DNA from 4 places in the Janthinobacterium sp. JF4 genome. Region 3 is predicted to be linked to each of the others. Evidence: predicted binding sites of a transcription regulator. Region 3 holds the regulator's gene; each other region holds the start of a gene.
What was found. The regulator sigma-54, encoded in region 3, starts transcription at its own class of promoters, with help from an activator protein. The targets are predictions, from matches to a motif close to TGGCANGNAANCTGCTTT.
Positions count from the first base shown of each region.

Region 1: the regulator sigma-54 is predicted to act here: its motif matches at 3,286-3,303, upstream of urtA (urea ABC transporter substrate-binding protein).
Region 2: the regulator sigma-54 is predicted to act here: its motif matches at 4,083-4,100, upstream of pedF (cytochrome c-550 PedF).
Region 4: the regulator sigma-54 is predicted to act here: its motif matches at 819-836, upstream of adh (aldehyde dehydrogenase).

Region 1 covers NZ_JCAQAV010000009.1:86,534-95,033, reverse strand. The annotation lists gene AC54AF_RS10540 (Hsp70 family protein) at 1-1,288, opposite strand, end outside; gene AC54AF_RS10535 (DUF2760 domain-containing protein) at 1,285-1,863, opposite strand; gene AC54AF_RS10530 (hypothetical protein) at 2,166-2,363, shown strand; gene AC54AF_RS10525 (DUF4349 domain-containing protein) at 2,380-3,168, shown strand; gene urtA (urea ABC transporter substrate-binding protein) at 3,355-4,608, shown strand; gene urtB (urea ABC transporter permease subunit UrtB) at 4,750-6,348, shown strand; gene urtC (urea ABC transporter permease subunit UrtC) at 6,345-7,466, shown strand; gene urtD (urea ABC transporter ATP-binding protein UrtD) at 7,463-8,293, shown strand; gene urtE (urea ABC transporter ATP-binding subunit UrtE) at 8,312-8,500, shown strand, end outside.
Region 2 covers NZ_JCAQAV010000058.1:13,772-19,881, reverse strand. The annotation lists gene rtcR (RNA repair transcriptional activator RtcR) at 1-1,441, opposite strand, end outside; gene AC54AF_RS25435 (RtcB family protein) at 1,736-2,971, shown strand; gene rtcA (RNA 3'-terminal phosphate cyclase) at 2,986-4,005, shown strand; gene pedF (cytochrome c-550 PedF) at 4,137-4,622, shown strand; gene AC54AF_RS25420 (substrate-binding periplasmic protein) at 4,638-5,471, shown strand; gene AC54AF_RS25415 (TonB-dependent receptor family protein) at 5,528-6,110, opposite strand, start outside.
Region 3 covers NZ_JCAQAV010000002.1:97,749-106,248, forward strand. The annotation lists gene AC54AF_RS02245 (enoyl-CoA hydratase/isomerase family protein) at 1-907, opposite strand, end outside; gene hpf (ribosome hibernation-promoting factor, HPF/YfiA family) at 1,042-1,404, opposite strand; gene AC54AF_RS02255 (RNA polymerase factor sigma-54) at 1,474-2,952, opposite strand; gene lptB (LPS export ABC transporter ATP-binding protein) at 2,957-3,712, opposite strand; gene lptA (lipopolysaccharide transport periplasmic protein LptA) at 3,712-4,305, opposite strand; gene lptC (LPS export ABC transporter periplasmic protein LptC) at 4,331-4,942, opposite strand; gene AC54AF_RS02275 (KdsC family phosphatase) at 4,985-5,518, opposite strand; gene AC54AF_RS02280 (KpsF/GutQ family sugar-phosphate isomerase) at 5,518-6,552, opposite strand; gene AC54AF_RS02285 (cation:proton antiporter domain-containing protein) at 6,637-8,500, shown strand, end outside.
Region 4 covers NZ_JCAQAV010000058.1:3,141-11,640, reverse strand. The annotation lists gene AC54AF_RS25410 (beta-propeller fold lactonase family protein) at 1-586, shown strand, start outside; gene adh (aldehyde dehydrogenase) at 923-2,443, shown strand; gene AC54AF_RS25400 (DUF779 domain-containing protein) at 2,499-2,894, shown strand; gene AC54AF_RS25395 (PQQ-dependent methanol/ethanol family dehydrogenase) at 2,948-4,684, shown strand; gene AC54AF_RS25390 (porin) at 4,972-6,132, shown strand; gene AC54AF_RS25385 (4Fe-4S binding protein) at 6,190-8,292, shown strand; gene AC54AF_RS25380 (FAD:protein FMN transferase) at 8,282-8,500, shown strand, end outside.

The sequences.
Region 1 (8,500 bases), on a different contig from region 3:
CCAGCAGGTCGGACTTGAAGACGCCGCCGTTGAACAGCACGGCCGTCGGGTGCAGGAAGCTGGCGCCGTCCGCCTGGCGGCCCGCAAAGCCTTCCAGTTCGCTTGTCGCCGCTACTTGCCGGCCCAGGAATGCGGCCAGGTGGCGCGTGATGGCCGCGTCCTGCGCATACGGCAAGCCCAGTTGCGTCAGGCCGGCGCGCGTGCGCACGGCGGGGCGGCTCGACGCTTCCACCTGCGGGAAGAAGCCGTCGAGGATGAAGGTGGACACTTCCGCGCGCGTCAGTTCCGTGCGGATGGAGCCGCCGATCAGTTTCGAGCCGCGGCTCGGCACGACGATGGGTGCCACATCGAGGCCGCTGTCGGCCAGCAGGCTTTCCTTGGCGCTGCGGCAGCCATAAGTGAGCGCGCGCATCTGCCAGGCGTCCAGCTGGGTGCCGTTGGCGGCCAGTTTGCGGGCCACCAGGTGGGCCAGCGCCAGGTCCATATTGTCGCCGCCCAGCAGGATGTGTTCACCGACGGCCACGCGGTGCGGTTCCAGCACGCCGTCGCGCTCGAGGACGGCGATCAGCGAAAAGTCGCTGGTGCCGCCGCCCACGTCGACGACCAGGATGATGTCGCCCGGCTTGACTTCCTTGCGCCAGCGGCCTTCGCTGGTCTGGATCCAGCTGTACAGGGCTGCCTGCGGCTCTTCCAGCAGGGTCAGCGAGGTGTAGCCAGCCGCCTGCGCAGCTTCCATCGTCAGCTCGCGCGCGGCCGGGTCGAAGGATGCGGGAATCGTCACGGTGATTTCCTGCTCGGCGAACGGCGCTTGCGGGTGGGCGTTGTCCCAGGCCTGGCGCAAGTGCGTCAGGTAGCGCGTGGCGGCCGTGATGGGCGAAATGCGCGCCACTTCGGCCGGCGCGTCGTTCGGCAGGATCGCCGCGCGGCGGTCCACGCCCGGGTGGCACAGCCAGCTTTTCGCGCTTGAGACCAGACGTATGGGCGTGGTGGCGCCGCGGCTGCGGGCCATTTCTCCGACGACGAATGGCGCTTCCGCTTCCTCGGTGACCCAGGGCAGGGCCAGGTCGCCCGCCGCCACTTCATCGGCGTGCGGCAGGTAGACGAACGACGGCAGCAGCGCAAGGTCTTCGACCGTGCCCGGCGCCGACAGCTGCGGCACCTTCAGCACGCCGTGGCTCGATTGCTCGCCATCGCTTTCGACCAGGTTCACATACGACAGCGCGCTGTGGGTGGTGCCCAGGTCGATGCCGATGGCGTAGCGCGCGGTGGTGTTGGTTTGATCGTTCACAGTTCCACCTCGGCCGGTGCCAGGATGGCGGCGTCGTGCTGCCCGCTCAGTTTCGGCAGGCGCACGCTGGAGGCGCGCCAGCCGCGGTGGCTGAGGGTGCCCGTGAATGGCGCCGAGCCGACCACGTTGCCCGTCAGGCGAACTTGCGCGGAGTCAAAACCTTCCTGCAGCACGATGCGGCTGCCCTCGGCTTCCTGGCGCACGGCCTCGATGGTGAAATACTCGCGCATGACCTTGGCGCAGCCTTCATGCACCACGCGGGCGGCCGCGCCGATGTCGGCATCGGCATGGCTGCCCAGGTTTTCCTGCGTAAAGTCGATCAATCGCGCTTCGCGTTGCAGCAGGGCCAGCAGTTGCAGGGCGGCGTCCGGCGTCGCTTCTTTCAAGATGATGGGAGCGGCGGCCGGCGTCGGCACGGGAGCTGGCGCAGGAGCAGGCGCCACGGGCGCAGCCTCGGGCAGGGACAGTTTTTCCACGCGGGCCGCATAGGCTGCGTCCGACAGGGTGCTGAAGAAGGCGCCGAAAGCCAGCGGGATTCGGCGCCAGAACGATGGGTGGGACGATGAAGTGCTCATAGGGAACTCGTTTCTCTGATCTGTAGGGAGGCGTCGGCGGCGGGGGCCGCTTCGCAAGGTAGTGCCATGTGCGGGGCCAATAGGGCCTGCTGCGTTTGTCCGCATGATACCAGCTACCGGCCCGCCGCCAAAGTCGCCGGCCCCCGCGCAGCCAGCCTGACGCAAGGTTTTTCTTTGTTCCTGCGCAAGGAAACGCTCGATTTCGTGCCGCTTCGACTAGAATCGCGCATTATCTTTTTGCATGACCTGGATGCCATGTCTACCGACTTTTCAGCCTGTACAGCGACAGCGACCATCCGGCCGTGCGCGCCAGGGCGGCCGCCTTCACGCCGCCACGCGAGCAGCCGGCCTTTCCCGTGCTGGCGCCCGAAGAGCGCGACTTGCCGGAAATCTGGCCGGCACCGTTGCCGCAGGTAGTGGCGTCCCTGACCGGCCATGCGACCGTGCAGGATGTGGCGGCGCACTTGCCCGATATCGAATTGTTGCCGCTGCAAAAATAATCCAAAGAAAGAAATCATGAAAAAAATATCCATATGCCTGATTGGCCTGATGCTGCTGGCCGGCTGCGGCAGCAAGGGCGAGAGCGGCGGGCAGTCGAGCGCTGCCCGTCTTGACGGCAAGGAAAAGGGCAGCGAGTTCCTTGCCTATGAACATAATGTCAGCGTCGATACGCGCGAAGCGCAAGTGCGGCCCCTGTATGAGAAAGTGGTCGCCGCCTGCAAGGCCGATACGGAAAACGGCTGTTTGCTGCTCGATTCCAGCGTCGACAGCGGCCGCTACGTGCATGCGCGCATCAGCATGCGCGCCAAGCCTGCCGGTATCAAGAAGCTCGTTGCGCTGGTCGCGGCCGAAGGCGACGTCACCAGCCAGGGCACCAAGGTGGAGGACCTGGGCCGTCCTGTGCTCGACAGCAAGAAACGCCTGGACATGCTCAGGCAGTACCAGGCCCAGCTGCAAGACCTGGAAAAGCGCTCGGGCGCCAACGTCGATGCCCTGATCAAGGTCACCAAGGAACTGGCCACCGTGCAAGTGGAACTGGAGCAGGCGACGGCGGCCAATGCGCTGTTGATGCAGCGTATTGATACGGACTTGCTGAATGTGGTCATCAGCGCCGAAGGCAGACAATCGTTCTGGCGCCCCGTCAAGCGCGCACTGGGCAATTTCACGGAAAACCTGTCGGAAGGCGTGGCCAACGCCATCACGGCCATGGCCTATATCCTGCCGTGGCTGATCGCTTTCGTGCTGTTGTTCCCGCTGGGCCGCAAGGGCTGGCGCCGTTTGCGAGGTGCACCGCGCAAGATGTAAAGCCTGCCGCGCACCGTTTTACGGCAATTTGAAACCTGGCTGCACAGTCCTTGTGCGGCCAGGTTTTTTTTCGTGCGGCGCTGGCGTGCACGCACCATGGCGGACGACGGTTGGCGCTGGCATGCATTCTGCTTTAACAACATCGTAGCCCAGCCCGACCCCCACGAACCCATCACAGGAGTCCCCATGTCACGACGCATCATCCTGAAAGCGGCCGCCGCCGGCGCACTGGCCCTGGCCACGTCCATCACCATGCAGTCGGCCCTGGCCGCCGATACGATCAAGGTGGGCATCTTGCACTCCCTGTCGGGCACCATGGCCATCTCCGAGACGTCGCTGAAAGACGTGGCGCTGATGACGATCGCCGAGATCAATGCCAAGGGCGGCGTGCTGGGCAAGAAGCTGGAAGCCGTCGTCGTCGACCCCGCATCGAACTGGCCTTTGTTCGCGGAAAAAGCGCGCCAGCTGGTGGCGCAGGATAAAGTTGCCGTCGTGTTTGGCTGCTGGACATCCGTGTCGCGCAAATCCGTCTTGCCGGTGTTCAAGGAACTCAACAGCCTGCTGTTTTACCCGGTGCAATACGAGGGCGAGGAGTTGGAAAAGAATGTGTTTTATACGGGCGCCGCGCCGAACCAGCAGGCGATACCCGCCGTCGAATACCTGATGAGCAAGGATGGCGGCGGCGCCAAGCGCTTCGTGCTGCTGGGCACGGATTACGTATATCCGCGCACCACCAACAAGATATTGCGCGCCTTCCTGAAAAGCAAAGGGGTCAAGGATAGCGATATCAGCGAGGTCTACACGCCGTTCGGCCACGCCGACTATCAAACCATCGTCGCCAACATCAAGAAGTTTTCCACGGGCGGCAAGACAGCCGTCATTTCCACCATCAATGGCGACTCGAACGTGCCGTTCTACAAGGAACTGGGCAATGCGGGTCTGAAAGCCACGGACGTGCCCGTCGTTGCGTTTTCCGTGGGCGAGGAAGAGTTGCGCGGCATCGATACCAAGCCCTTGCTGGGCCACCTGGCGGCCTGGAATTATTTTGAGTCCGTCAAGAATCCCGTCAACGCGGCCTTCATCAGGCAGTGGAAAGCGTATGCCGTGGCGCAAAAGTTGCCGAATGCGGGTTCGGTGGTGACGAACGACCCGATGGAAGCGACCTATGTCGGCATCCACATGTGGGCGCAAGCCGTGGAGAAGGCAAAATCGACGGACACGGACAAGGTGATCGCCGCCATGGCGGGCCAGAGCTTCAAGGCGCCATCGGGCTTCACCCTGACCATGGACCCGACCAACCACCACTTGCACAAGCCCGTGATGATCGGCGAGATCAAGGCTGATGGGCAATTCAATGTCGTGTGGAAAACCAAGGACGCAATACGCGCCCAGCCTTGGAGCCCGTTTATCAAGGGCAATGAGGGCAAGCAGAAGTTATGAGTTAGCGGCAGAAAGGCCGGGGTCCGTCGCTTCGCGATCGGAATTCGTCCCATTGGGACGAATTCCCCCGACGGAACTTGGCGTCCCCGTCTGACCCCAGATTTTCGCTTGGGCTGAAGTAACGATGAGAGGTCTTTCCGCATGCGTCTGCTACGTCGTATTTTGCTATTACTTTGCCTGTTGCCGCTGTCTGCGCAGGCTGCCATCCCTCCCGACCTGCTGAAACCGCTATCCGGCGACGATCCCGACACCAGGATCGCTGCCGTCGCCCAGATCGCCGCCCTGGCCACGCCCGATGCCGCCCGCGTGCTGCAAGCCTTGCAGGATGACGCCTTGTATGCCGCGCCCGATGGCACGGTGTATATCGTCGATGGCGAGCAGGCATATGACCCGGCGCTCGGTCAGAGCGTGCCGCTGCCCGATGGCATCGATGGCGTGATGGTCAACAACCGCTTGCGCGCGGCTGTGGCGGGCGCCTTGTCGGGGCTGCAACTGCTGGCGCCCGAGCGGGCCACACGCCTGGCCGCCGCGCAGGCGCTGCAGCGCGCCGTCGACCCGGTGCAGCTGCCCCTGATCCGCACCGCGCTGGCGCGGGAAAGCGATGCTGACATTAAACAACTATTGCAGGTGCTGATCGCCAGCGCCAACCTGCATGCGCCGGACGCGGCCACGCGCAAGGCCGCCGTGCAGGCGCTGGCGGGCAGCAGCGATGCGCGCTTGCTGCCCGTGCTGCAAGCCATGCTGGACAAGGGTACGGATGGCCGCGCCGGTGAGCCGGACGAAGCCGTGCAACTGGCCGCCATCGACACCATGCGCCAGATCAAGGGCAGAGTGGCGCGCATGGAATTTGCCGGCAATGTGTTCTACGGCATCTCGCTGGGCAGCGTGCTGCTGCTGGCCGCGCTGGGGCTGGCCATCACGTTCGGCTTGATGGGCATCATCAACATGGCGCATGGCGAATTGCTGATGATAGGCGCTTACACGACCTATCTGTGCCAGCTGTTTTTCCGCGCCTACCTGCCAGGACTGCAGGATGCCTACCTGCTGGCCGCCTTGCCTGCCGCCTTTCTCGTCGCGGGGCTGGTGGGCGTGGCGCTCGAGCGCACGGTGATCCGCTGGCTGTATGGCCGTCCGCTGGAAACCCTGCTGGCCACCTGGGGCATCAGCCTGATCCTCATGCAGCTTGTCCGCACCATCTTTGGCGCGCAAAACGTGGAAGTGGCCAATCCGGCCTGGATGTCGGGCGGCGTCACCGTGCTGGGCGGCCTCGTGCTGCCGTACAACCGGCTGGCCATCATCGTCTTCGCCGTCGTCGTCGTCGTGGCCGTGTGGTTGATTTTGAACAAGACGCGCCTGGGCCTGTTCGTGCGCGCCGTCACGCAAAACCGCCGCATGGCCGATTGCGTGGGCGTGGCCACGGGCAAGGTCGACATGCTGACCTTCGGCCTCGGGTCCGGCATCGCGGGCCTGGGCGGCGTGGCCCTGTCGCAGCTGGGCAATGTGGGGCCGGACCTGGGCCAAAGCTACATCGTCGACTCCTTCATGGTGGTGGTGCTCGGTGGCGTGGGCCAGCTGGCCGGCACCGTGATCGCCGCGCTGGGCTTAGGTGAAGTGAACAAATTTCTCGAACCGGTGGCGGGCGCCGTGCTGGCGAAGATCGCCATTCTGGTATTTATCATCATTTTTATCCAGCGCCGGCCGCAGGGCCTGTTTGCCATGAAGGGACGCAGCGTCGAATGACTATCTCCTGTCAAAACAAGCAGGGCCTGTTCACGCGGCCCGTCTGGCTGGCGATTGCCGCATGCACGGTGCTGGCGGCGCTGTTGCCGATTTTCAACCTGGCGTTTGCCGAAGGGCATGCCTTGCACGTGTCCGCCTACACGGTGGCGCTGGTGGGCAAGTTCATGTGCTACGCGCTGGCCGCGCTGGCGCTGGATCTCGTCTGGGGCTACACGGGCATCCTGTCCCTGGGCCACGGCGTGTTCTTTGCCCTGGGCGCGTATGCGCACGGCATGTATCTGATGCGCGCCATCGGCGAGCAGGGCCAGTACCACAGCAGCTTGCCCGACTTCATGGTCTTTCTCGACTGGAAAACCTACCCGTGGTACTGGGCATTTACGGAACATTTCTGGTACTGCATGGCCCTCGTCGTGCTGGTGCCAGGCGTGCTGGCTTTTGTCTTCGGTTACTTTGCCTTTCGCTCACGCATCAAGGGCGTGTATTTTTCCATCATCACGCAGGCGATGACGTATGCCTTCATGCTCTTGTTCTTCCGCAATGACACCGGCTTTGGCGGCAACAACGGTTTCACGGATTTCAAGACGATATTGGGCCATAGCATCACGGCGCCCGCCACGCGGGCCGTGCTGTTTCTGCTGACTTTGGCTTTCCTGCTGGCGGCCTTGATCGGCGCGCGCGCCATTGTCCGCTCGAAACTGGGGCGCGTGCTGCAGGGCGTGCGCGACAGCGAGGCGCGGCTGATGTTCCTCGGCTACAACCCGCTGTGGTTCAAGCTGTTCGTGTGGACCTTGTCGGCCGTGCTGTGCGGCATCGCCGGCGCCCTGTACGTGCCGCAGGTGGGCATCATCAACCCGTCCGAAATGTCGCCGGCCAACTCCATCGAGATGGTCGTATGGGTGGCCGTGGGCGGGCGTGGCACCCTGATCGGCCCCATCCTGGGCGCCTTCACCGTCAATGGTTTGAAGAGCTGGTTTACGGCCGCCTTGCCGGAACTGTGGCTGTTCGCGCTGGGCTTGCTGTTCATCGGCGTCACCCTGTTCATGCAGCAAGGCATGCTCGGTGTATTGAGCAAGCTCAAACGTAAAAAGGTGGCCGCCGTGGCAGAGGAGGCCGCATGAGTATCCGCATGTTGCCCGGCATGGCCAGCGCGGAAGCGGGCGCCACCTATTCGCGCGTGAAAGGCGAGGGCGTCGATACGACGCATGGCGCTATTCTGTATCTGGAAGATATCAGCGTGTCGTTCGATGGCTTCAAGGCGATTAACAAGCTGAGCCTCGATATTTCCGTGGGCGAATTGCGCTGCATCATTGGCCCTAACGGGGCAGGCAAGACGACGATGATGGATGTGATCACGGGCAAGACGCGGCCCACGTCCGGCACGGCCTGGTTTGGCCAGACCATGAATCTGGCGACGATGACGGAAGCGCAAATTGCCCATGCGGGCATCGGCCGCAAGTTCCAGCGCCCCACCGTGTTCGAGCAGCACACGGTGTTCGACAACCTGGAGCTGGCCATGAAGATGGACAAGCGCGTGGCGCCCACCCTGTTTGCCCGTTTGAGCTCGGAGCAGGCAGGCAGGATCGAAGCGATCTTGCGTTTGATCCGCCTCAACGGCCACGAGGCGCGGCCGGCCGGCTTGCTGTCGCACGGGCAAAAGCAGTGGCTGGAAATCGGCATGCTGCTGATGCAGGAGCCGCAGCTGATTTTGCTGGACGAACCGGTGGCCGGGATGTCGGATGCGGAAACGGCGCGCACGGCGGAGTTGCTCAATGAATTGCGCGGCAAGCATTCGATCATGGTGGTCGAGCATGACATGGGTTTCGTCACGGACATTGCCCAGCAAGGCATCGTCACCGTGCTGCATGAAGGGTCCGTGCTGGCGCAGGGCCGCATGGAAGAGGTGCAGGCGGACGAGCGCGTCATCGAAGTCTATCTGGGAAGGTAATAGGGGAGATCACAGACCATGCTGGAAGTCGAACAATTGAATCAATACTATGGCTCCTCGCACACCTTGCGCGGCATCAACTTGTCGGCGCGCAAGGGCGAGTGTCTGGCCTTGCTGGGCAGGAATGGCGTGGGCAAGACGACCCTGCTGAAATGCCTGATGGGCGTGCTGCCCGTGGCGCAGGGCAAGGTGGTGTTCCAGGGCCGC
Region 2 (6,110 bases), on a different contig from region 3:
GCAGCGCATCAAACAGGTCAAGCTGCGCGGCTGCCTCGCTTCCCATGATATCGGCCAGATCGATTTCCATGCCTCCGGCAGGCTTGTCATGATGCTGCCATAGCCGTTTCAGGCGCCTGATTTCCTCGTCGACCACGCCATCCGTGATGCGGCCCGCTTCCGACAAGGTGGCCAGGCGCGTGACGGCGGCGGACAGGTCGCGGAAATTGCCGCTCCAGGCGGCCGAAGGCGACGCGGCGAAACGCATGAAGCGCTCGCGCGCCTCCTTGTTGAAGCGCACGCGTTCACCCGTCTCGGCACCATATTGCGCCAGCAGGTATTCCAGGTTCGGCTCGATGTCTTCCGGCCGCTGCGCCAGACCCGGCAATTCGTACGTCCACAGGTTGATGCGCGCATACAGATCTTCGCGGAAGCGGCCGGCGGCTACCTCTTTGCCCAGATCGCGGTTGGTGCCGGCGATCAGCTGGAAGTCGCTCTGCACCTCCGTATCGGCACCGACGGGGAAAAAGCGCTTTTCTTCGATGGCTTTCAGCAGCATCGCCTGCTCGTCGAGCCCCAGTTCACCGATTTCATCGAGAAACAGCAAGCCCTTATGCGCGCTGCGCAGCAAGCCGGGCCGGTCCGCGCCGGCGCCCGTAAATGCCCCCTTGATATGGCCGAACAGGGTAGAGGCGGCGCCATCGCCATGCAGGGTGGCGCAATTGAGGTCGATGAATTTGCCATCGATCTGGTGGCGCGATTTTTTCAGTTCATACACGCGGCGCGCAAGGAACGATTTGCCGGCGCCGGTCGGCCCCATCAACAGCATGGGGGCTTTCGATTTGATGGCGACGCGCTCGATTTCATCGATCATGCCGTTGAACTTCGCATTGCGCGTGGCGATGCCGGACTTCAGGAAGGCCACGCCTTCAGCCTGTTCGCGCGTAAAACGCTGGGCGATCTGGTCGTAGCGCGACAGATCGAGGTCGATCAATGCGTAGCTGCCGGGATTGCCGGCACCCTGGCGCTTCGGTGGCGACGTTTGCACGAGGCGGCCGGGGAAATAGCGTGCTTCCGTCATCAGGAACATGCAGATCTGCACCACGTGGCTGCCGGTGGTGATGTGGATCCAGTAGTCTTCCTTGTCCGGATCGAACGGGTAGTTGTTGGCAAAATCGTAGAGGGCGCCGTACACGTTCTCGAAGTCCCAGGCATCGCTGATGGGTAGTTCGTGGGCGATCATCGTGGTTTCAGGCGAGATGCTGGCGATATCCTGCGATACCTGGCGTACCAGATTGTCAAACTGGCTGCCCGCGTACAGCAGCTCGAAACGGTCGATGATCTTGTCTTCATGCTGGGTCAGGGCGACGCTGGGACGCCACTTTTCCCAGCGCGCAGCACCCTTGCCGTTGTCGAGCTGCGTGCCGAGAAAACCAATGACAACGGTGCGTTTTGCTTGCATAAATTGGATAACTATTTATCTTAAAAGATAATTATAGTTTAGATTGTAATGCGCAGGAACTTGCTCGGCAGAACATGTATTGAAATATTATTTAATTAAATCAATGGTTTATAGGTATCTTGGGTGAAATATTAAAAGCTGGCACAGCGCTTGCAATAGAGAGTGTAGCAACGAGATGAAAGTAGAGAGCAGGGAGGAACGAAATGGCCAATACCTACCTCCAGAGCCGATACGTCGGCAGACGTTTTACCAAGCCTTGTCATCACCCCTTATAAAATAGAAGAAAAGAAGCAGATGAAAAACGAAGAATACGAAGTCCTGCATACCGAAGGCAGCCGTCCCGTCAAAATGTGGACCCGTGGCGTGCCTGTCGAAGAAGCGGCCAAAAAACAACTGCGCAACACGGCGACCCTGCCTTTCATTTACAAGCACATCGCCGTCATGCCCGACGTCCACCTGGGTAAAGGGTCGACCATCGGCAGCGTGATTCCCACCCTGGGCGCCGTGATCCCGGCGGCGGTGGGCGTGGATATCGGTTGCGGCATGATGGCGGCGAAGACCACGCTGACGGCGAATGACTTGCCCGATAATCTGGCGCCGCTGCGCAGCGCCATCGAACGCGCCATTCCGCACGGGATGTCGCCGAAGACGCGCGGACATCGCGGCCGTGATGAGGGGTCCTGGCATACGCCGCCCTCGGTGGTCGATGCCGCGTGGCTGCAATTGAAGGATGAATTCGACGCCATCTGCCTGAAAACGCCGAAGCTGAAAAATACGAACAATTATCGTCACCTGGGGACTTTGGGCAGCGGTAACCACTTCGTCGAAGTCTGCCTCGATGAACAGGGTTCCGTATGGTTCATGCTGCATTCCGGATCGCGCGGCGTGGGCAATGCCATCGGCACGCACTTCATCGAACTGGCCAAGCAGGATATGCGCACCCACTTCATCAACCTGCCCGACCAGGATCTGGCTTACCTGGCCGAAGGCACGCAGCATTACGACGATTACGTGGAAGCGGTCGGCTGGGCGCAGCGGTTTGCGCGCAACAACCGAGAAGTGATGATGCAGAACCTGATCGCCGCCGTGCGCACGGTCATCCATAAACCGTTCCAGACGCACGTGGAAGCCGTCAACTGTCACCATAACTATGTGCAGAAGGAGCACCACTTCGGCAAGGATGTGCTGGTCACGCGCAAGGGCGCCGTCTCGGCCCGCGCCGGCGAGCTGGGGATCATTCCCGGTTCCATGGGGGCGAAGAGTTTTATCGTGCGCGGCAAAGGCAATGCGGAGAGTTTCCATAGCTGCAGCCACGGTGCGGGCCGCACGATGAGCCGCACGGAAGCGAAGCGGCGCTTCAACCTGGATGACCAGATCCGCGCCACGCAAGGCGTGGAATGCCGCAAGAATGAAAACGTGATCGATGAGATTCCGATGGCCTACAAGGATATCGATGCGGTGATGCTGGCGCAGCGCGAGCTGGTCGGTGTGGTGCATATCTTGAAGCAGGTCGTCTGCGTCAAAGGATAAGAGAGAAAGCAGAGATGATAGAAATAGATGGAGCGCAAGGTGAGGGCGGCGGACAGATTTTGCGCTCGGCGCTGAGCCTGTCCATGATCACGGGGCAGCCATTCCGGCTGACGAATATCCGCGCGGGGCGGGAAAAGCCCGGCTTGCTGCGCCAGCATCTGCTGGCCGTGCAGGCGACAGCCGCCATTTGCGGGGCGCACACGACGCCAGTGGCGCTGCGCGCAACGAGCCTGGAATTCGTGCCTGGCCCCATACGCGGCGGCGATTACCGCTTCGCCATCGGCAGCGCCGGCAGCTGCACCCTGGTATTGCAAACCCTGTTGCCGGCCCTGCTGCATGCGGATGGAGCTTCTACCGTGCGCATCAGTGGTGGCACGCACAATGCCATGGCGCCGCCCGTGCATTTCCTGCAGCGCGCGTATGGCCGCGTCCTGGAACAGATGGGGGCCGAGGTGGATATTTCGCTGCAACGCTATGGCTTTCATCCCGCAGGCGGCGGCGAGGTGATGGCCACCGTGCAACCGTGCCAGCGCTTGCGCCCCATCGCATTGCTGCAGCGCGGTGAACGGAAGGCGGGGTATGCGGAAAGCGTGGTGGCGGGCGTGCACGTGCGGGTGGCCGAGCGCGAGCTCGAGCGTGTCGCCGGCGGCATGGGCTGGAGCGGCAATCAGTTGCGCATCGTCGGCTTGCCGTCGGAGCAGGGACCGGGCAATGTCTTGTTGCTGACCTTGGAGCATGAGCATGTCACGGAAGTGTTTACTGCTTTCGGTGAAAAGTCCTTGCTGGCCGAATCCGTGGCCAAGCGCCTGTTGAACGAGGTGCGCGCCTATCTCAAGACGGACGCGGCCGTCGGCGAGCACCTGGCCGACCAGCTCTTGCTGCCCATGGCGCTGGCCGGCGGCGGTAGCTTCAGTTGCAGCAAGGTCTCGCAGCATGCACTGACGAATGCGGAGGTGATTGCCCGATTTTTGCCCGTGCGTATTACTTTCGAGCAGCAGGAGCGGAGCAGCATCTGCACGGTGGCCGCCGCTTGACGCGCGCGGTGACACAACTAGCTGTTGCAGCTGTTCCAAATTGATACATGGGTGGCCGGACGTGGGGCATATACGCATGGCATGGCATTTGCTCTTCTTGGATATTCACTAAAAAAACCAAGGAGACCAGCATGTCCTATTCCATTCGTACCCTGCTCGGCGTTGCCGCCGCCGGCGCCGTTGCCCTCACTTCCCTGCTGACCTTACCGCATGCCTATGCGCACGGCAATGTCACGCCGCAAGGCGTCGACACCACGGGCTTGCCCAAGGTGGGCGACAAGTGGCTCGATCAAAATCCGTATCGGGGCAACAAACTGGCCTTGACGGTGGGCACCTCGGCCTACAATCAGAATTGCGCCCGCTGCCATGGCATCGAAGCCATCTCGGGCGGTATCGCACCGGACTTGCGCCAGCTTGACCGCGATTGTTTCAGTATCAAGAATGAGACAAAGAAACAGGCTTGCTACAAGGAGACGGATAATTACTACCTGACCACCATCCGCCACGGTAAAGTGCGCAATGGCGCCGTGTACATGCCGCCGTTCGAGGGCGTGTTCAACCAGGAAGCCATGTGGGCCATCAAGACCTATCTGGAAACCCGCCGCGAGTCGAACTGATCATAAAGGAGTCCCATGCGTTCATTTCAACTCCATGGCGCGCGCGCGATGCTCTCGCTCGCCTGCCTGGCGCTGTGCGCAGCCGCGCCGGCGCATGCCGACTGGCAGAAAGTGCAGCAGTCGGGCAGCCTGAAAGTGGCTGTGTACAATGAGTTCGCGCCGTTTTCCGACAAGGGCGTTGGCATCGATATCGACATCGCCGAAGCGCTGGCGAAAAAGCTGGGTTTGAAACTGAGCTTGCTGCCATTTCCCGCTGGCGAAAACCTGAACGATGATTTGCGCAATATGGTGTGGAAGGGGCATTACCTCGGTTATGGTCCCGCCGATGTGATGTTGCATGTGCCGGTCGACAAGAAGTTGATGGCGGATAACGACAAGGTCGAGATCTTCGCGCCGTACTACGTGGAAACCGTGCGCCTGGCGCGCAGCGCGCAAGCCGTGCCGCAATTCGAGGGCGTCGCTTCGCTGGCCGGCAAGCGCATCGGCGTGGAAAAGGTGTCGATCGCGGCCATGCTGATGCTGGGTGAAGACAATGGCAAGTACCGTGACGACGTGCGTATCTTCGACACGGCGGCCGAAGCCTTGCAGCAATTGCAGGCGGGCAAGCTCGACGCCGTGCTGGCCAACCGGTCGGAAATCGAATCAGTGCTGAAAAGCGATCCCGCTTTCCCCTTGAGCGAAGTGGCGTTCGCCCGCTTGCCGCGTACCGGCTGGGCCGTGGGCCTGGCCGTCAGCCGCCAGCAACTCGACGTGGGCAAGTTGCTGCAGGCAGCCATGAACGAGATGGCCGCCAGCGGCGAATTGAAAACCATCTTCGAGAAATATGGCGTGAAGGAAGCACGGCCATAACAGGCCATGCCGCATGATAAAAAGCCCGCGCATCGGTCGATGTGCGGGCTTTGTTATTAGAACGAGTACTGCGCGCTAACGCCCAGCAACCAATTACGTCCCGGCGCCGCTTCATAGTAGCGCTTGTTGCTGTCGCCGACGATGACGGAGCCCACGTAGGTCTTGTCGAAAAGATTGTTCAGGCGGGCAAATTCCTTGAAGCGCCAGTTGCCCACGTTTTGCTTGGCGTTGAAGCGCGCATTGAACACCGTATAGCCGGGCGCCGGTTTTTCGCTGTTGCTGTCCTCCGCGTAGATCTGGTTGCTGGCCACGCTTTCCAGCGCCGCGCCAAAACGGTCGAGCGTGTCTTTCCAGGCCAGTTCCGCAAACAGGTTGGCGCTGGGCACGCCCGGCAAGCGGCTACCTTCGCGCACGCTGCCAAAGGCCTGGTCATACACGGCGTGCAGGCTGGTGAGCGCCACTTTTGCCGTGAAACCATACGACAGGTTCGAGTCCAGCGATACTTCCATACCCTGGCGCAAGGTTTTACCCGCATTGCGATAGCTGGTGCGCCCGCCGCTGGACTTGTCGACCACCAGTTCGTCGTTGGTCTTGATCTGGAACACGGCCGCGTTGATGTGCGTGTTGTTATTGATCCTG
Region 3 (8,500 bases):
CCACCGTGCGCTCCATGCGCAGGCAATCGGCCACACCCAGGTGGGCGCCACGCTGCAGCAATTCCAGGGTCACCGACATCATCAGCGGCGAACGCAGGCGCATGGCCGCCAGGGCCCTGGCGGCGAACCCGCTGTCGTCCTGTGCCAGCGAAGCCATGATGGCGGCCACGGAAGGGGCGCCGAAATGGCGGTCCAGCGCCGCGCGCGCCGTGGCCAGGGCAGAAACGCCCGCCTCGGCCTGGAACGGCGCCGCCAGCGCCTTGATGGCCACCGGCAAGGCCTCGCCCGGCGTCGATTCGAACAGGGCCAGCAGCGCTCCCATCTGCGCCTCGGGCAGGTAGACATCGGCCAGGCCCGTGTACAGCGCATCGGCCGCGTTGATCGTCAAGCCCGTCAAGCCCAGGTACAGGCCCAGTTGACCGGCCAGGCGAGACAGGAAATAACTGCCGCCCACGTCGGGAAACAGGCCGATATTGACTTCCGGCATGGCCATGCGCGTGCGGCCCGTGACGATGCGCAGTCGGTTGCCAGGCCCGGCTTGCGCCACGCCCATGCCGCCGCCCATCACCACGCCATCCATCACGGCGATATACGGTTTCGGATAGAAATGAATGAGATGGTTGAGCGCATATTCTTCCGTAAAGAAATCTTCCAGCAAGGCGCTGCCGCCTTGCGGCGTGGCCAGGCCCGCATCGTAAAAGAAACGGATGTCGCCGCCGGCGCACAAAGCCTTGTCGCTGCTGGATCGGATGACGACGGCGTCCACCTGCGGATCGTCGCGCCAGGCCAGCAGGGCCGCGCTCAGGGCGCGCACCATCTCCAGCGACAGGGAATTGAAGGCTTTCGGACGGTCGAGCACGATATGCCCGGTACGGTGTCGGATGGAGGTCTGGACGAAGTCGCTCATGGCAAAATGAAAAGAAGTAAGAGTGGAGGACATTCTAGCGCCTGCGCGGGGAAGATTGCGTTCAACAGGTCCAGGCGCAAAAAAGGGCGCAATGTGCGCCCTTAGTTGATCACAACTGCTGGAAGCGGGTGGCCTTAGACGGCGACGACGGCGTCTTCCTCTGAGTTGTCTGGCAGATGCTTGATCGCCTCTTTACCGTGCCCTTGCACTTTGGTTTTGTACTTCATCACTTGCCTATCGAGCTTGTCGATCAGGGTATCGATGGCGGCATACAGGTCGTGCGCCAAGCTTTCCACATAGACAGTTTTGCCACTCAGGCGCAGGTTGACTTCGGCCTTTTGACGTTTTTCTTTCTCTTTGAGGTTATCCACGGTCAGAATCACGGCAATATCGATGACTTGATCGAAATGACGTTTCACGCGCTCCAGCTTCGTTTGTACGTATTCACGGATGGCTGGTGTCACTTCGAGATGATGTCCGCTGATGGTGAGATTCATACACACTCCTAAAGATGATCGGGTTCGTGCGGTCCATCCTATCCGGCCCGCAGAGGAACCGAAAAAAACTTACAAACACTTACGCAGGCTCACTGGCGGAATTTTCAATGCTTCCCGGTATTTGGCAACAGTACGTCGCGCAATCACCATGCCTTGTTCCCCCAGCATGTCCGCAATCTTACTGTCGGATAAAGGATTTTTAGGGTCTTCTGCTCCTGTCAGTTGCACGATCAATGCCCGTATCGCCGTCGATGACGCTTCGCCCCCCGCTTCGGTGGCGACGTGGCTACCAAAGAAATATTTCAACTCGAACATGCCGTGCGGGGTCAGCATGTACTTTTGAGTTGTTACCCGCGAGATAGTACTCTCGTGTAAACCCAGTGTATCAGCTATTTCACGGAGCACAAGGGGGCGCATGGCAACGGCCCCATGCGAGAAAAAGTTCTTTTGTCTTTCTACTATCGCCTGCGCCACGCGCAGGATCGTGTCGAAGCGCTGGCGCATATTCTTGATCAGCCACTTGGCTTCCTGCAACTGTGCGCCCATCGCGCCCTCGCCCTTGCCCTGCTTGAGCAAGTTGGCGTACATGGCGTTGACGCGCAGGCGCGGCATGACGTCGTTGTTCAGGGTGACTTGCCAGCCGTTGCGCGCGCGCTTGACGACGACGTCGGGCACCACGTAATCGGACACGTCCGAGGCGAACACGGCGCCCGGATGCGGGTTGCATTGGCGAATCACCGTCTGCGCTTCGCGCAAGTCTTCATCGTCGCAGTCGAGGGCTTTTTTCAGCTTGTTGAAGTCGCGCTGGGCAAACCAGGCCAGGTGCTTTTCCACGATGACGAGGGCCATGCGGCGCGTCACCATGGCGATGTGCGGCAAGCGCTTGATTTGCAGCGCCAGACATTCGGACGCATTGCGCGCGCCCACGCCCGGGGGATCGAAACTTTGCAAGAGAGACAAAGCCGTGCGCATCTCGTCGGCGTCGATTTCCAGCTCTTCCGGCAGGCGCGCCAGGATGTCGTCGAGCGACTCTTCCAGGTAGCCATTGTCGTCGAGCGCGTCGATGATCAGCTCGACCAGCGCGCGGTCGCGCAATTCGAGCACCGTCACGCGCATCTGCTCCATCAGGTGTTCGCGCAGGGTGCAGTGATGGGCCTCCAATTGCGGGCGCGAATCTTCGTCGTCGGGCGCCTTGCCCCGGCTCGCCTCGCTCCAGTCGCTGTCGCCGCCGTCCGCGGCGGCCGGGCCCTCGCCCGCCTCGCCGTCAAAGGTTTCCGCTTCGGCCGGCGCCGCAGGCGCCTCCTGGCTTGGCGGCTGGGGCGGCGCTTCGGCCGGCGCGGCCGTGGAACTCAAGGCGCCGTCGGACAGCAGGCGCAGCGAACGGTCGAGCGGATCGTCCAGGCGTTCGAGCAAGGGATTGTCCGTCAGCAATTGCTCTAGTTCCTGGTGCAATTCCAGGGTAGACAATTGCAACAGGCGTATCGATTGCTGCAACTGCGGCGTCAGTGCCAGGTGCTGCGAAGTGCGCAGCTGCAATGATTGTTTCATTGGCTTACATACGGAAGTGTTCGCCCAGATAGACCCGGCGTACCGACTCGTTCGCGATGATGTCGTCGGGGCGTCCCGACGCCAGCACCGAGCCCTGGTTGATGATGTAGGCACGGTCGCAAATACCCAGCGTCTCGCGCACATTATGATCGGTGATCAGCACGCCGATATTGCGCTCCTTCAAGAAGCGCACGATGCGCTGGATTTCGATCACGGCGATCGGGTCGACACCGGCGAACGGTTCGTCGAGCAGCACGAAACGGGGATCGGTGGCCAGCGCGCGGGCGATCTCCACGCGGCGGCGCTCGCCGCCGGACAGCGACAGCGCCTGGTTCTCACGCAGCTTTTCAATCTGCAAGTCGGCCAGCAATTTATCCAGCCGCTCCTCGATCTCGGCCTTCGTCAAAGGACGGCCTTCGACGGTCTGGATCTCCAGCACGGCGCGGATATTGTCTTCCACCGTCAGCTTGCGGAAGACGGATGCTTCCTGCGGCAGGTAGGACAGGCCCATCTGCGCGCGGCGGTGGATCGGCAGGCTGGAGATGTCCACGCCGCTGATATCGATGCTGCCGCCGTCGGACGGCACCAGGCCGACGATCATGTAGAACGAGGTGGTCTTGCCGGCGCCGTTCGGGCCCAGCAGCCCCACCACTTCGCCGCATTCGACTTGCAGCGAGACATCATGCACGACTTGCCGCTTGCCATAGGTTTTTTGCAGCCCGCGAACGATCAGGGTGCTGCCGCAACGTGTATTGTCCATTATTTCTTTCCTGGCGCAGGCGTGGCCGGCGCTTTCTCCGCCGCCGGCGCCTTGGTCTTCGGCTGGATCACCATGCGCACGCTGCCGCCATCGGCGGTGCTGGTGCCGCTATCGGAATTTTCCATCGCAAACACTTCCTTGCGGCTGTCATACGAGATGAAGGCGCCATTGGCCACGTCGGTCACTTTCGTGCCTTCCAGGCGCGTCAGCTTGGCTTTGGAAAACAGTTTCACCACTTCCGTCTTGTTGTCGTATTCCACGCGCTCCGCTTCGCCTTCGACCCACAGGTCGCCCGCGCCATCGCGCTTCTGGCGGAAGGTGGCCAGCTTGCCGGGATCGGCCCAGAAGGTAATGAACTGGTAGCCTTGCGGGTCTTCCGTGATCAGGGCCCGGCCCGCCTTCATGGTCAGCGTCCCCTTGACCAGCACGACGTCGCCCGTCAGGGTACGCACCTGCTTGACGTCATCGACGTGGCCACTGCGTGCCGTGATGACGGCTTCCTTCTCGGAATCGGCCTTCTCGGCATGCGCCACGCCCATCACGCCCAACGAGCAAACGGTCGAGAATAGAGTCAACAGCAAGATATTCTTCATAGTATGGTTTCCTTGTTTCGTTCTGTCATTTTGCCGCCGCGGCCGGGCGCGGTTTCGGCGGGAGGACCATGCGCAGCGCATTCTGCACTTCCACCACGCCGGTGGCGTTATTGGCCTTCATGCCGATGCCATTGATGCGCGAGGCGCCCGTCAGGATATCGACAGGCACGTCCGTTTCCATTCTTTCCTCGTCCGGAAACACCGTCAGCGCTTCCGTCCTGACCGTCAGGTTCTGCGCCTTCGGACTGGCCACGCGGTCGATCACGACCTTGCGGTGCAGTTGCAGCCGGGTATTGTCCTGGTCGATATGCGCCAGTTCCGCATTCATGTTCAACGGCGGCATGCCGGGCGTGAGCTTGCGCACGAAGGGCTGGTCGATATCGGACGAATCGTCCAGCGGATAATGCGTGAGCTTGGTGCCCGACACAATATAGCTGGGCTTGCCTGTCAAATCCATGCGCACCATGCTGAAATTGGTGATGAAATAGTCGGGCTCATCCAGATGCTTGCTGGCCGTGATGTCCTGGCTATTCTTGTTCATCACTTCGAGCAGCCAAAAGCTGGCCAACGCGACGACGACCGCGCCCAGCACGGTAAAAATCATGCGCCAGCGATGGGCGCCTCCTGGCTTACGCATAGGGCTTCACTCTTTCAAAGGTCACTGGCGAGGCGGCGCGCCTCACTCCAGGAACGGCGCCATGACGCGCGCATAGTTGTCCTGGGCGCGCAGCAGGAATTCGCAGATCTCGCGCACCGCGCCGCGGCCGCCGCCGGCCTGCGTCACATGGTGGGCCAGGCCCTGCGCTTCCGGACGCCCGCCCGGCACGCTGACGGCAAAGCCCACGCGTTTCAGGATGGGCGCATCGATGACGTCGTCGCCGATATAGCCGCATTGCTCTTCCGTCAAGCCCGTCAACGCCAGCAGTTCGCGAAACGGCGTCAGCTTGTCGTGGCCGCCCTGGTGCACATGGGTAATGCCCAGGTCTTGCGCGCGGCGCGCCGTGATGGCCGAGCGGCGCGCGCTGATGATGGCCGTCTGCACGCCCGATTCCTGCAGCAGCTTGATGCCCAGGCCATCATACACATTAAACGTTTTCATCATCTCGCCGTCCGGGCCGAAATGCAGGCTGCCGTCGGTGAGCACGCCATCGACGTCAAAGATCATCAGTTTGACCTTGGCCGCGCGCGCCAGGTTGTCCGCTACGCTGTCCATCAGATCACCTTCGCTTGCGTCAGATCATGGATATGCAGCGCGCCCACCAGCTTGCCGTCGGCATCGACGACCAGCATCTGATTGATGCGGAACTGCTCCATCACGGCCACGGCATCGACGGCCAGGCGTTCGGGCGCGATGCTGCGCGGCTGCGCATGCATGACGTCGCGGATCTCCACTTGCGTGAAATCCTGCACGCGCTCGAACATGCGGCGCAAGTCGCCATCCGTAAACACGCCCACCGGGCGGTTGTCCGCGTCGACGACGGCCGTCATGCCCATGCCCTTGCGGGTCATTTCTTCCAGAGCCTGCAGCAGCGACGCTTCCACGGGCACTTTCGGCACCTGCTCGCCGCTGCGCATGACGTCATGCACGTGCGTGAGCAGGCGGCGGCCCAGGGCGCCGCCCGGATGCGAGCGGGCGAAATCCTCTTCCTTGAAGCCGCGCAAGTCGAGCAAGGCCACGGCGATCGCGTCGCCCAGGGCCAGGGTGACGGTGGTGCTGGCCGTCGGCGCCAGGTTCAGCGGACAGGCTTCTTTTTCAACAGAAATATCCAGGTGCACGTCGGCCAGCTGGGCCAGGCTGGAGTTCGGTTTACCCGTCATGGAAATGAGCACGCCGCCCATGCGCTTGACGACGGGCATGATGGCCATCAGTTCCGACGATTCGCCCGAATACGAGATGGCAATAAACGCATCGTCCGAGGTGACCATGCCCAGGTCGCCATGGGCCGCTTCGGCCGGATGCACGAACAGGGCCGGCGTGCCGGTGGAAGCGAGGGTGGCGGCAATCTTGCGCGCGATGTGGCCGGATTTGCCGATGCCCGAGACGACGACACGCCCCTTGCATTGCAGCAGCATCGCCACGGCGCGGCCCACGCTGTCGTCCGTGGCCAGGCGCGCATGCAGCGCAACGATGGCGTCGGACTCGATCTGCAAGGTGGTGCGGGCCAGCGCGACGGCGCGCTCGGTCGTCGCTTGCATGTCAATTCGATCAAAAGCTTTCAGCATTGTTTTTTCATGGGTTACACTCATGCCCAAAGTATAAACGAATTAGGAAAGCAAAAAACTTGCCAGTCACAACAAACAACGATTTCCATTGACCGCACCGGGCAACCCATGTTTTCCTCGCTTGAACTGACCCTGATGTTACTCGGCAGCGCCGTGCTGGGCGTGGTCGCTTTCAGAATGTTGCATTTGCCGCCCATGCTGGGCTACCTGGCCGTTGGCATCGTCATCGGGCCCCATGCGCTGGGCCTGGCGGCGGAAAACGAGGCCAGCCACACCCTGGCCGAGTTCGGCGTCGTCTTCCTGATGTTTTCCATCGGGCTCGAATTCTCGCTTCCCAAGTTCCTCGCCATGCGGCGCATCGTCTTCGGCCTTGGCATGGCGCAGGTGGTCACCACCATCATCGCCACCGTCGTCTTCGGCTGGTTCGTCGCCCGTTATCTGTCCGCCTACATCCACCTGAGCTGGCAAGCCGCGTTCGCCTTGGGCGGCGCGCTGGCCATGTCGTCGACGGCCATCGTCTCGAAAATGCTCACGGAGCGGCTGGAACTGGAAAGCGAACACGGCCGCAAGATCATCGGTATTTTGCTGTTCCAGGATCTGGCCGTGGTGCCCCTGCTGATCCTGATTCCCGCCCTCACGCGCGATTCCGACAATCTGGCCGAAACCCTGGCCTGGGCCGGCGGCAAGGCCCTGGTCGTCCTCATCTTGCTCTTGTTCATCGGCCAGAAACTGGTACGCGGCTGGTTCACCATCGTCGCCAAGCGCCGCTCGCAAGAATTGTTCATGCTCAACCTGCTGTTAATTACCCTGGGGGCGGCCTGGATCACGGAACGGGCGGGGCTGTCGCTGGCCCTGGGCGCGTTTGTTGCCGGCATGCTCATTTCCGAGACGGAATTCAAGCATCAGGTGGAGGAGGATATCAAGCCCTTCCGCGACGTGCTGCTGGGCCTGTTCTTCATCACCGTCGGCATGCTGCTCAATATCCGCGTGGTGCTGGAGAACTGGTGGCTCGTCCTGCTGCTGCTATGCGGCCCCGTCCTCCTGAAATTCGCCCTGATCGCGGGCCTGGCCCGGCTGTTCGGGTCCAGCAACGGCGTGGCCTTGCGCACAGGACTGGGACTGGCGCAGGCGGGCGAGTTCGGCTTCGTGCTGCTGAACCTGGCCGGCGGCATCAAGCTGATGGACCCGTTCGTCGTGCAAGTGGTGCTGGCAGCCATGGTGCTGTCGATGCTGGTGGCGCCCTTCCTCATCGCCAAGTCCGACGCCATCGTCATGAAACTGGCGGCCAACGACTGGATGATGCAATCGTTGGCCCTGACCAAGATCGCCACGCGCACCATGGCCTCGCAGAAACACGTGCTGATCGCCGGCTTCGGGCGCAGCGGGCAAAGCCTGGCCACCCTTTTGACGGAAGAAAAGATCGAATACCACGCGCTGGACCTGGACCCGGAACGGGTGCAGGAAGCGCAGCTGGCCGGCGCCCACGTGTCGTATGGGGACGCCGGCCGGCGCGAAAGCCTGGTGGCGGCCGGCATCTACCGGGCCAGCGCCGTGGTGATCACGTATGCGCATACGCCCTCGGCACTGAAGCTATTGCATTTACTTAACGACATGGCACCGACCTTGCCCGTCATCGTACGCAGCCACGACGATACCGACCTCGACCAGTTGAAGAAGGCGGGCGCGGCGGAAGTGGTGCCGGAATTGATGGAAGGTAGCCTGATGCTCGCTTCGCACGCGCTGATCATGATGGGCGTGCCGCTGCGCCGCGTGGTGCACCGGGTGCAGGCGGCGCGCGAAGAGCGCTATGCGTCCTTGCGCGGCTATTTCCACGGTTCCAGCGACGCGGGCGACGATGCCGAGCTGGAACGCCTGCATACGGTCACCGTCAGCGAGGGCGCGCATTGCGTGGACTTGCCCTTGAGTGCGATCGACGTGGCCGGCTGCGGCGCGTTCGTGACGGCCATCCGCC
Region 4 (8,500 bases), on a different contig from region 3:
CTTGCTCGATGGCCACACAGGTACCTTGCTCGCCGATATCAAGGTGCAGGGACGTAATCCGGAACATGCCGTGTTCAGTCCCGATGGGCGCTGGCTGCTGGTCAGCGCGGAAGAGGCCGAGCAAGTCGACGTCATCGATGTGGCGCAACGCCGCCAGGTGACTTCCATCGCCGTGGGACTGCGCCCACGCGGCATCGGCTTCAGTCCGGACTCGGGCCGCGCCTACGTGGCGTGCGAGCTGGTCAATGCCGTCTACGTGATCGACATGGCCGCGCGCAAGGCCATCGCCACCATTCCCGCTGGCAAGAATGCAAATGGCATCGTGGTCCACCCCAACGGCAAGCAGGTGTATGTCTCGAATGGCACGGACGGCACGGTGATGGTGATCGACACGGCCAGCAAGCAGGTCACGGCCACCATTGCCGTCGGCAAGCGTCCGTGGAACATGGCCATCACGCCCGACGGCGCCAAGCTGTACGTGGCCAATGGCCGCTCGAACAGCGTTTCCGTCATCGACACGGCCAGCGCACAGAAGGTGGCCGATATTGCCGTGGGCGAATTGCCATGGGGCGTGGTGATTCGGTAGTGGCGCAGAGAAGGTGTTCCAGTCTGGTACACCTGTTCCATTGTGTAGCGGCGCAGGGGGGCGGCAGCAGGGCTGGCCCGGATTGGAACAGGACGCTGCCACCTTGTTCAAAACGCCAACAGACCCGGCCCTCCTTTCATGCCCGGGGGATACGCTGAAAAGCGCGCCGGGATTGGTGCCACGCCCTTGTAACAAGGGTAAAACCGGCTAAGTTTGTAAGGGGGCGGCGAGCTGGCACGGCATTTGCGGAAGACCCCATGTACTCACCCCCATCTGTACCAGGACGTTTGATTTTAATTAAGTAATTTCATTCTAATTAACCCGATAGAGGACGACATGAATCTCGCAGACATCAGCAAACTGGGCGTAGCCAATCCCTTCAAACAACGCTATGACAATTACATTGGCGGTAAATTCGTTGCACCGGTAAAAGGTGAATATTTTCCTAACATTACGCCGATCACCGGCTTGCCATTTTGCGAAATCGCCCGCTCCACGGCGGAAGACGTCGAGCTGGCGCTGGACGCCGCGCATGCCGCCAAGGATGCCTGGGGCAAGACGTCGCCTGCCGAGCGCGCCAATATCCTGAACCGCATCGCCGACCGCATCGAGCAGAACCTGAGCCTGATCGCCACGGCGGAAACCATCGACAACGGCAAGCCGATCCGCGAAACGATGAATGCCGACATTCCGCTGGCCATCGACCATTTCCGTTATTTCGCCGGTTGCATCCGCGCGCAGGAAGGTTCCGTCGCGCAAATCGACGCGGAAACCTATGCCTATCACTACCATGAGCCGCTGGGTGTCGTGGGCCAGATCATCCCGTGGAATTTCCCGATCTTGATGGCCGTGTGGAAACTGGCGCCAGCCCTGGCCGCCGGCAATTGCGTGGTCTTGAAACCGGCCGAGCAGACGCCGGCCTCCATCATGGTGTTGATCGAGCTGATCGGTGACTTGCTGCCACCGGGCGTGCTGAACATCATCAACGGTTTCGGCCTGGAAGCGGGCAAGCCGCTGGCGTCGAGCAAGCGCATCGCCAAGATCGCCTTCACGGGCGAAACGGGCACGGGCCGCCTGATCATGGGCTACGCGGCGCAAAACCTGATTCCCGTCACTCTCGAGCTGGGCGGCAAGTCGCCGAACATCTTCTTTGAAGACGTGATGGATGCGGACGATGATTATTTCGACAAGTGCCTGGAAGGTTTTGCCATGTTCGCGCTGAACCAGGGCGAAGTGTGCACCTGCCCATCGCGCGTGCTGATCCAGGAATCGATCTACGAGAAATTCATCGAACGGGCCCTGAAGCGCGTGGCCGCCATCAAGCAGGGCAACCCGCTCGACGCTTCCACCATGATCGGTGCGCAGGCCTCGCAGGAGCAGCTGGAAAAGATCCTGTCCTACCTCGACATCGGCCGCCAGGAAGGCGCCGAAGTGCTGGCTGGCGGCGAGCGCAACACGCAGGCGGGCGACCTGGAAGGCGGCTACTACGTGCGTCCGACCGTGTTCAAGGGCAACAACAAGATGCGCATCTTCCAGGAAGAGATTTTCGGGCCAGTCGTGTCCGTGACCACCTTCAAGGATGAGGCCGACGCGCTGGCGATTGCCAACGATACCTTGTACGGCCTGGGCGCCGGCTTGTGGACGCGTGACGGTTCGCGTGCCTTCCGCATGGGACGCGCCATCCAGGCGGGCCGTGTGTGGACCAATTGCTATCACCTGTATCCAGCCCATGCCGCATTCGGTGGCTACAAGCAATCGGGTATCGGCCGCGAAAACCACAAGATGATGCTCGATCACTACCAGCAAACGAAGAACTTGCTGGTGAGCTATAGCCCGAAAGCCCTGGGCTTCTTCTAAACCGGCAACAGTCGCCGCACCTGTAGTCCAGGTGCGGCGCGCAGAAAGGGATGCCATGAGTGCAGCAATTGCCCGGGTGGTCGCCACCGATGCGGCGCTGGAAATGATGGAAAAATTGCGCCAGCGTCACGGCCCGCTGATGTTCTTCCAGTCGGGCGGCTGCTGCGATGGCAGTGCGCCCATGTGCTATGCGTTGGGCGAGTTCGATGTCAGCGACACCGATATCTATCTCGGCAATTTGAATGGCACACCGTTTTACATGGGACTCGAGCAATTCGAGTACTGGGAGCATACCCAGTTGATTATCGATGTGGTCGACGGCAATGGCGGCATGTTTTCACTTGACAACGGCACCGGCAAGCGCTTTTTGACGCGCTCGCGCCTGTTCACCGATGAAGAGTGCGCGCTGTTGCATGCCCAGCCGCATGAGCACGACAGAAAAAGTACCTGAGAGTTACACACACATACTAATAACAGAGGGAGATGATTGTGCAGAAAAAAATCATGGGGATACTCATCGGTTTGGGTTTGGCATCGCTGGCCCAGGCGGCCGACGTGGGCAATGTCAGCAATGCCATGCTCGACAACACGGCGAAGAATCCGGCCAGCGTCCTGTCGTTTGGCATGGGTACGCAGGGCCAGCGCTATTCGCCGCTGACGCAGATCAATGACAAGACCGTGGCCAAGCTGGTGCCGGCCTGGTCGTTCTCGTTTGGCGGTGAAAAACAGCGAGGCCAGGAGTCGCAGCCGCTGATTCATAACGGCAAGATGTTCGTCACGGCATCGTATTCGCGCATCTTTGCCATCGACTTGAAAACGGGCGCCAAGCTGTGGAAGTATGAGCATCGCTTGCCGGACGGCATCATGCCGTGCTGCGACGTGGTCAACCGCGGTGCGGCCCTGTACGGCAACCTGGTGATTTTCGGCACGCTCGACGCCTACCTGGTGGCGCTGGACCAGAACACGGGCAAGATCGTCTGGAAGGAAAAAGTCGATGATTACGCGGCCGGCTACTCGATGACGGCCGCCCCGCTGATCGCCGAAGGCTTGCTGCTGACGGGCGTGTCGGGGGGCGAATTCGGCATCGTGGGCCGGGTCGAAGCGCGCAACCCGATGACGGGCGATCTCGTGTGGAGCCGTCCGACGGTGGAAGGTCATATGGGCCACCGCTACGACAAGGATGGCAAGGCCATCGACAACGGCGTGTCCGGCACCGTGAACAAAACCTGGCCGGGCGACCTGTGGAAAACGGGCGGCGCCTCGACCTGGATGGGCGGCACCTACGATCCGCAAACCAAGCTCGCCTACTTTGGCACCGGCAACCCGGCGCCATGGAACAGCCACTTGCGTCCCGGCGACAACTTGTACTCGTCATCCACCGTGGCGCTGGACGTGAAAACGGGCCAGATCAAGTGGGCGTATCAAAACACGCCCAACGACGCCTGGGATTTCGACGGCGCCAACGAATTCGTCACCTTCGACATGGATGGCAAGCGCTACGGCGGCAAGGCCGACCGCAACGGTTTCTTCTATGTCATCGATGCGGCCAGCGGCAAGCTGCAGAACGCCTTTCCGTTTGTGAAGAAAATCACCTGGGCCAGCAGCATCGACCTGAAGACGGGCCGGCCGAATTTCATCCCCGCCGGACGTCCTGGCGATCCGACCAAGGGAGAGGAAGGCAAGAAGGGCACGACCGTGTTTGCCGCACCCGCTTTCCTCGGCGCAAAAAACCAGATGCCGATGGCGTACTCGCCGCAAACCAAGCTGTTCTATGTGCCGGCGAACGAATGGGGCATGGATATCTGGAACGAGCCGATCAGCTACAAGAAGGGCGGCGCCTTCCTCGGCGCCGGTTTCACCATCAAGCCTTTGTTTGACGATTACATCGGCGCCATGCGCGCCATCGATCCGAAGACGGGCAAGATCGTCTGGGAAATCAAGAACAACGCGCCGCTGTGGGGCGGCGTGATGAGTACGGCCGGCAATCTGGTGTTCTATGGTACGCCGGAAGGCTTCCTGAAAGCCGTCGACGCGAAGACGGGCAAGGAGTTGTGGAAATTCCAGACGGGTTCCGGCGTCGTGGCGCCGCCCGTCACCTGGCAGGATGGCGACACGCAATATGTGGCCGTCGTTTCCGGCTGGGGTGGCGCGGTGCCGCTGTGGGGCGGCGAAGTGGCGAAGAAGGTCAACTTCCTGGAACAGGGCGGTTCCGTATGGGTCTTCAAGCTGGCATCGAAGTAATGGGGTGAAGCACCCGGGCCACTCGGATGGGTGTCTCCCTGTCCGCCAGGTGTTTTCTTTTTGCTGACGGCGCAGGCCGTCAGTTTTTTGTTTACCAGTCCGCCTGCTATGCAAACTTGCGGTCAAAAAATGAACACTATCAGTGGTGATTGATCCGCTGCTGCACACGTTGAATACGCTTTTTCTCTTGTTCCCTCTGAACCGCGCTGGGCACGCTTATTGCCAAAGCTTGAGGTACATCAATCACTGGTGTGCACACTAAAAACAGAGAAGAAAGAGGAGAAGCAATGAACACATTGATCAAGCTGGGGAGCCTGGGTGTCATGACAATCGCAGCGATGGGGCAGGCGCAAGCCGTCGATATCAAGGCTGGCGACTGGACCGTGTCGGTGGGCGGCATCGTCAACGCCTATTACACGCAAGTGTCGTGTTCGGGCGATGCGGTGGGCGGACTGGCGCTGGGTGGCCAGGCGCTCGGTTGCGGCGGCGAAAAGGATCGCACTACCATCGGCAACGGCTTGCTGCCAAATGGATTGATCACCTCGGCAAGCTCGCGGCTGGGCGAGTACGACGTGAAAGCCTTGATCGGCATCTATAACTCGACGGCCACCGACAGCGCCATCAGCCAGAACAGCGTGGTCGATGTGCGCCAGGCCTTCTTCACATTTGGCAATGCGCAGATGGGCACCTTCAAGCTGGGCCGCGACTACGGCATCTTCGGCGCGAATGCGATCCTGTCCGACATGACCTTGTTGGGTTCGGGCGCACCCGTGCAGGCGACGCAGCGGGGCAGGGTGACCCTGGGCCATATCGGCGCCGGCTATACCTATCTGGGCAACTATGGCCAGATCATGTACAGCTCGCCGAAGTCGGGCGGCTTTGGCGCCGACGTGGCGCTGGTCAGCCCTGTTTCCGATACGCCCATCGTGGCCGGTTCGACCTATTCTTCGAAGTCGAGCCCGCAAGTCCAGGCGCAGCTGACGTATGCGCAGGAAGGCTTGAAAGCGTGGCTCGGTGTGAAGTCGCAAAAATTCACGTCGAAAACGCCGGGCGTCGATGATCTGACCATGCGCGGCGTGGAAGTGGGCGGTTCGTACCAGATGGGCCCGGCCGGCGTATTGGTCAACTTCCAAGGCGGCAAAGGATTGGGGATACTCTCCGATGCGGACCAGGGCGATACCAAGTCGAAGAACTGGCTGCTGCAAGGCACGTACAAAACGACGGACAAGCTGAAGCTGGGACTGTCCTATGGCATCAGCAAGAACGACGACAACACGGCCGGTACGGGCGGCTTGAAGTCGAACGCCAACCTGACCCTGGGCGCGTATTACTCGCTCAACAGCGCGATCACCCTGGTGGGAGAACTGGGCCAGACGCGCTCGAAAGGCTTTGCTGGCGGCGAAGCGAAGATGAAAGGCGTCTCCCTGGGCGGCATTATTTTCTTCTAACCCATCAACGCGGCGCCTTGTAACAGGGCGCCGCACGGAGCGTAGTGGATGCGGACAATGCGGTTATTCATCGGATGCTGGCTATTCCTGTTTATCCTGGGACAGGCGTGGGCGGGTGTACTGACCAAGGCCGAGCTGGCACGGCGCTTTCCCGCTCCCATCGTCGTCGGCGACAAGGAAGCCGACTTGCCCGTCTGGCCCTTGTTCCGGCAAAACGCCACGGCCACCGAGCTGGTCGGCTATGTTTTTGAATCGGTGGACCTGGCGCCCATTCCCGGCTTTTCCGGCGTACCCGTCAATTTATTGATCGCCATCGATCCACAGGGCAGTTTTCTCGACGTCGCCGTCCTGTCGCAGCACGAACCCGTGTTTCTCGATGGCTTGGGCGAAGCGCCCCTGTTTCAATTTGTCAAACAGTACCAGGGCTTGTCGCTGAAACAGAACATCGCCATCGATGCGCGAACCAAGCGCGCGCCAGATGCAAGCCACGCCGATATCGATGGCGTGTCGAAGGCCACGGCCTCTGTGCGCATCATCAACCAAAGTGTGCTGGCCTCGGCCTTGAAAGTGTCGCGGAAAAAACTCGGCTTCGCGCAAGGCCGCGACCCGGACCAGATCGCCCGCATCCGCATGGAGGTATTCGAGAAACTCAGCGTGGCGCAGATGCTCAAACAGGGCTTGATTCAACATGTACGCCTGAGTAACAAGGATGTGGAAACCCTGTTTGCCGGCAGTCCCGGCGCGGGACTCGATGCGGAGGCCACGCGCGCGCCGGACGGCGTGTTCATCGACCTGTACCTGGCCTATGTGTCTGTACCCACGGTGGGACGCAATCTGTTGACGGAACGCAGCTGGAACAAACTGCGCAACCGGCTCGACGAGGGCGACCACGCCATCCTCGTCATGTCGCGCGGGCGCTACAGCGTGCTGGACGACGATTTCGTGCGCGGCACCGTGCCTGATCGCCTGTTGCTCAAGCAGGATGGCTTGCCCATTGACATGCGCGACCTGGACCTGGAGTTGAGCCTGTCGGATGCGGGGCCGTTGCCGACGGAAAATATCGCCGTCTTGCGCATCATCAGCCAGGCGGGACTCGATGCGGCCAGTCCGCTGGCGTTTTCTCTCCCCATCACGCGCAGCAAGGGCATCGTGTATCCGGAACGCATCGCACGCAACGTGGATGTCAATTACCGCTTGCCGGCCGATTTCTATACGGCACCGCAAGGCGACGATGCCAGCTGGCGCGGCACGTGGAAGAACCGCAAGGCTGAGTTGCTTCTCTTGGCCGCCGGGCTGGCGCTGCTGGCCGGCGCTTTGGCATGGCAGAAACGCCTGGTGCGCGATGGCCGGCAATTTATCTGGTTCCGCCGCCTGTTCCTGGTGTTTACCATCGGCTTCATCGGTTATTACGCGCAAGGGCAGTTATCGATCGTCAATATCACGGGCGCACTCCAGGCGCTGCTGGCGGGGCGCAGCCTGGGCTTTTTCCTGTTTGACCCGATGACGGTGATCCTGTGGGCGTTCGTGCTGCTCAGCTTGCTGATCTGGGGGCGCGGCACGTTTTGCGGCTGGCTGTGTCCGTTCGGCGCCCTGCAGGAATTCACGGGCAAGCTGGGCCAGTGGCTGCGCTTGCCGCAGTGGAAGGTCAAGCCGCGTCTCGATGGGCGCTTGAAATGGGTTAAGTATGGCTTGCTGGCGGCCATACTTGGCAGCAGCATGTTTTCCAGCCAGATCACGGATAAGCTGGTGGAGCTGGAACCGTTCAAGACGGCGATTACCTTGACCTTCGTGCGCGCTTGGCCCTTCGTCGCGTATGCCGTGGGCTTGCTGTTGCTCAGCAGTGTTTCCTATAAATTCTTTTGCCGCTACCTGTGTCCGTTTGGTGCGGCGCTGGCGCTGCTGGGACGGTTTCGCCTGCTCAACTGGATTCCGCGCCGCAAGGAATGCGGCACGCCGTGCCAGACTTGCCGTCACCGTTGCGAGCATCACGCCATCGCGGCTAGCGGCAAAGTCGATTATGGCGAGTGTTTCCAGTGCATGGATTGCGTGGTGATTTACGCCAGCGATGAAAAATGCGCACCCTTGATGCTGGAAATCAAGCGTGCGCGCACCATTCCCATCGTCCGGGCCACGGCAGAGGAGAGCAGCAATGCAGCGTAGAACGTTTATTTCCGCAGCCATCGGCAGCGTGGCCGGCATGGCGGGCTTGTCTTTGCCTGGCAGCATGGCGCGCGGCACGGCCACGGCGTCCGGCGTGCGCCTTTATCAAGGCGCCACCTTGGCATTTGGCACGACGATCGCCGTCACCGTATTGCACCACGATCAGCGCCAGGCCGAGCTGGCCATCGAAGACGCCTTGCATGCGGCC